Regions from separate parts of the Pseudoalteromonas sp. CuT4-3 genome, predicted to be linked through region 1. Evidence: predicted binding sites of a transcription regulator. Region 1 holds the regulator's gene; the other holds the start of a gene.
The links. The regulator MetJ, encoded in region 1, represses methionine synthesis genes. The targets are predictions, from matches to a motif close to TAGACGTCTAGACGTCTA.
Positions count from the first base shown of each region.

Region 2: a site for MetJ is predicted at 816-833, ahead of metA (homoserine O-succinyltransferase). Genes of this name have one in related genera too.

Region 1 covers NZ_CP142030.1:395,575-397,780, forward strand. The annotation lists gene VOI46_RS01755 (malic enzyme-like NAD(P)-binding protein) at 1-1,210, shown strand, start outside; gene metJ (met regulon transcriptional regulator MetJ) at 1,272-1,592, opposite strand; gene metB (cystathionine gamma-synthase) at 1,861-2,206, shown strand, end outside.
Region 2 covers NZ_CP142030.1:982,501-984,706, forward strand. The annotation lists gene ettA (energy-dependent translational throttle protein EttA) at 1-675, opposite strand, end outside; gene metA (homoserine O-succinyltransferase) at 910-1,857, shown strand; gene VOI46_RS04400 (homocysteine S-methyltransferase family protein) at 1,847-2,206, shown strand, end outside.

The DNA.
Region 1 (2,206 bases):
CCACTCTCACCCCGTTCCAGGCAAAATCAGCATTGAGCTAACAAAACCAGCCGAAACGGTGCAAGATTTAGCATTAGCATACAGCCCTGGTGTTGCAGAGCCTGTGCGCGAAATTGCAGCAGACCCAGCCAATGCATATAAATATACCGGTAAAGGTAATATGGTTGCGGTGATCAGTAATGGTACGGCAATTTTAGGTTTGGGTAATTTAGGGCCATTAGCCTCTAAACCTGTTATGGAAGGTAAAGCGCTTTTATTTAAACGTTTTGCTGGCCTAGATTCTATTGATATTGAAGTTAAGCATCGCACCACCGAAGACTTTATAAATACAGTGACTAATATTGCCGATACGTTTGGTGGCATTAACTTAGAAGATATTAAAGCGCCAGAGTGTTTTGAAATTGAAAAAGCACTTATTGAGCGTTGCAGTATTCCGGTTTTTCATGATGACCAACACGGTACCGCTATTGTAACTGCGGCAGGTATGCTTAACGCCTTAGAAGTGCAGGGCAAATCAATAGAAGATGCCATTATTGTATGTTTAGGTGCAGGCGCTGCAGCGGTTGCTTGTATGGAGCTGTTAATTAAGTGTGGTGCACTGCGCGAACATATTTATATGTTAGACCGCAAAGGGGTTATTCATACTCGCCGCGATGACTTAAACGAATACAAACAGCTTTTTGCTAACAATACAGATAAACGTACTCTACAAGATGTAATTGCTGATGCTGATGTGTTTGTAGGTGTATCGGGTCCTAACTTACTTGCACCTGAAGATCTAAAACTAATGGCTGATAAGCCAGTGGTGTTTGCATGTTCAAACCCAGATCCTGAAATTGCACCTGAGCTTGCGCACAGTGCACGTAAAGACTTAATTATGGCAACGGGGCGTTCTGATTTCCCTAACCAAGTTAATAATGTTTTATGTTTCCCGTTTATTTTCCGTGGTGCACTTGATGTACGTGCAAGCGCAATTAACGATGAAATGAAAATAGCGGCTGTTGAAGCTATTCGTAGTATTGCTAAAGAGCCAGTGCCTGAGCAAGTATTAAAAGCAGCGGGTGTAGAAAAGCTCGAATTTGGTGCAGACTACATTATTCCTAAACCGATGGACCCGCGTTTATTACCACGTATAGCCAAGGCGGTTGCTATTGCTGCTGTTGAGTCGGGCGTGGCACAAATTGACTTACCGGAAAATTATATGGCGTAATATATAGCGCTGAAACAAAAAAACCTCAGCATGCTGAGGTTTTTTTGTTTAAAAAGACGTTTTATTCTTCGTCTAAAATAGGCACTTCTAAACCCATTTCTTGCATTATTTTTTTAACCTCTTCAGGTACTTTTTCTGCGTTATCTTTACGTAGGTCATCATCATTAGGTAATGGCTGGCCTGTAAAGGCATGCAAAAATGCTTCGCATAGTAACTCGCTGTTTGTTGCATGACGCAGGTTGTTTATTTGACGACGTGTACGCTCATCAGTTAATACTTTTAATACATTTAGCGGGATCGAAACGGTGATCTTTTTAACTTGCTCTGATTTTTTCCCGTGTTCTGCGTATGGGTGAATATACTCACCATTCCATTTAGCCATAAGATGTATCGTTGCCTCAGATTATTAATTTCTCACACGGCGTAAAAAGCGTGTAAATATGCGTGAAATTCTATCGTTTTAAAAAAGATAGTCAAATAATAGATAGCAATCTATCTTAATAAGCTGGCTGTAATAGTAAATACAGCCTCCTTGAAGTTTTACACATCTGTTATTTTTAGCCATCTAGAGCTTTAAAAGCTTTGACTTATTATAATGGATAACTTACTCTTTTAGACGTCTAAACATCCAAATTGATCAGGTGACGAATATGAGCGAAAAAAACAAAGCAACCATTGCTGTACGAAATGGGGTTGATGCCGATAAACATCATGGCGCCGTTGTACCGCCAATTTATTTATCGACGACTTATTCGTTTGCCGATTTTGATACTAAGCGCGCATACGACTATGGACGCAGTGGTAATCCTAATCGCGATATTTTAGCTGACACTCTAGCAGAGCTTGAAGGTGGCGCACGCGGAATTATTACTGCTACGGGCATGGCAGCAGTGCACTTAGCCACACAGTTATTAAATAACGATGATACATTGGTTATTCCTCACGATTGTTATGGCGGCAGCTACCGTTTATTTACGTCGTTAGAAAAGCGCGGCT
Region 2 (2,206 bases), 590 kb from region 1:
AAGGAAGTAACGGTCATGCGTTACCGCCACAACAGTGCCTTCGTAATCATGTAAGAAGCGCTCAAGCCAAGCAACCGACTCAGCATCTAAGTGGTTAGTAGGCTCATCGAGAATAAGCATATCTGGCTTTTCGAGTAATAAACGACAAATAGCAACACGGCGGCGCTCACCACCTGAAAGATGCTCAATTTTAGCATCCCATTCAGGTAAACGAAGTGCATCAGCAGCGCGTTCTAAAACGTTATCGATGTTGTGGCCATCGTGCGCTTGAATAATAGCTTCAAGCTCGCCTTGCTCTTTTGCTAGGGCGTCAAAGTCAGCGTCTTCCATTGCGTACTCGTTGTACACTTCGTCAAGGCGGTTAAGGGCATGTTTTACTTCGCCAACAGCTTCTTCAACTATTTCGCGTACTGTTTTGCTTTCATCCAGTACTGGCTCTTGCGGTAAGTAACCAATTTTAGTACCAGGTTGAGGGCGGGCTTCACCTTCAAAGTCTTGGTCAACACCGGCCATAATGCGAAGTAATGTAGATTTACCAGCACCATTTAAACCTAGCACACCAATTTTAGCGCCAGGGAAAAAGTGCAACGAAATATCTTTTAAAATTGTGCGCTTAGGTGGCACAACTTTAGATACTCGACTCATCGAGAATATAAACTTATCAGGTAAAACCATGGAGGAAAGCCTTCAAATAATAATAAAAATTTCAATGTTGTATTGTAGTGGCTCACAGGTGAAACAGTCAACGAATGGCGGGTTTTAAAGCGCTAATGGCTGCAGGTTGATAAAGTATAAAATCATGAATAAATTTCATTTAGACATCTATACATCTAGAGGTTGATATTTTTAGCATACTGTTCATAATGAGAGCGTATAAATTCTCGGTTTTTATGAGTAGGAGTAAAAAATATGCCAATTACAGTGAAAGACGAGCTACCGGCTATTGCCCGTTTACGTGAAGAAAACGTGTTTGTAATGCCAAAAAGTCGCGCAAAAACGCAAGAAATTCGTCCTATGCGTTTGGCTATTTTAAATTTAATGCCTAATAAAGTAGAAACCGAAGTGCAGTTTATTCGTTTGCTTGCCAATTCTCCTTTGCAAGTAAATGTAGAGCTATTACGCCTAGATACGCACCGCAGCAGTAGCAACTCAGAAGAGCACCTAGATACCTTTTACCGTTATTTTTCAGAAGTGAAAGACAATAACTACGATGCGTTAATTGTTACCGGCGCGCCACTAGCACACCTTGAATACGACGATGTTGCGTACTGGGATGAGCTAAAAGTGATTATTGATTGGGCAGAGCAGCACGTTACCTCTACGCTGTTTTCGTGCTGGGCGGCGCATGCGGCACTGTATCACCGTTACAATTTAAAACGCGATTTAAAAGAAGATAAACTTTGTGGTGTGTTTACTCACCAGTGTTACTTTGATCACGGAGCACTTACTCGTGGCTTTGACGATACCTTTTTAGTGCCGCACTCACGTTATGGCCACATTGATATAAATAAAATAAATGCCTGCGACGATATAGTGGTATTGGCAGGCTCTGAAAAAGTAGGCGCTTACTTAATGAAAAATAAGTCGGGCAGCCAAGTGTTTATAACCGGCCACCCAGAATACGATGCCGACACATTAAAAGCAGAGTACGAGCGCGATTTACAAAAAAGTCCTGATGCGCCAAAACCCGAAAACTATTTTCCAGATAACGACGCAAGCAAAAAGCCGTCAAAAACGTGGCAAAGCCATGCTTTTTTGCTGTTTTCGAACTGGTTAAATTACTACGTGTACCAAACGACCCCTTATGATATTAATTTAGTTAGCCAAGATGTGAGGACTAACAACTATGCAGAATAACGTGCAAAACAATAATAAACACAGCGAATTAAGCGCTGCATTAAAAGAGCGTATTTTAATTTTAGATGGCGCCATGGGCACCATGATCCAAACTCACAAGCTTGAAGAAGAAGACTACCGAGGCGAGCGCTTTAAAGACTGGCACGTACTAATTAAAGGCAATAACGATTTATTAAGCCTTACAAAACCTGAGTTAATAACCAATATACACCGCAGCTTTTTAGCCGCCGGTGCAGACATTATTGAAACCAATACCTTTAACTCAACCACTATTTCGATGGAAGATTACGACATGGCAAGCATAAGCCGTGAAGTAAACCTAGAGTCGGCAAAACTCGCGCGCGCAATA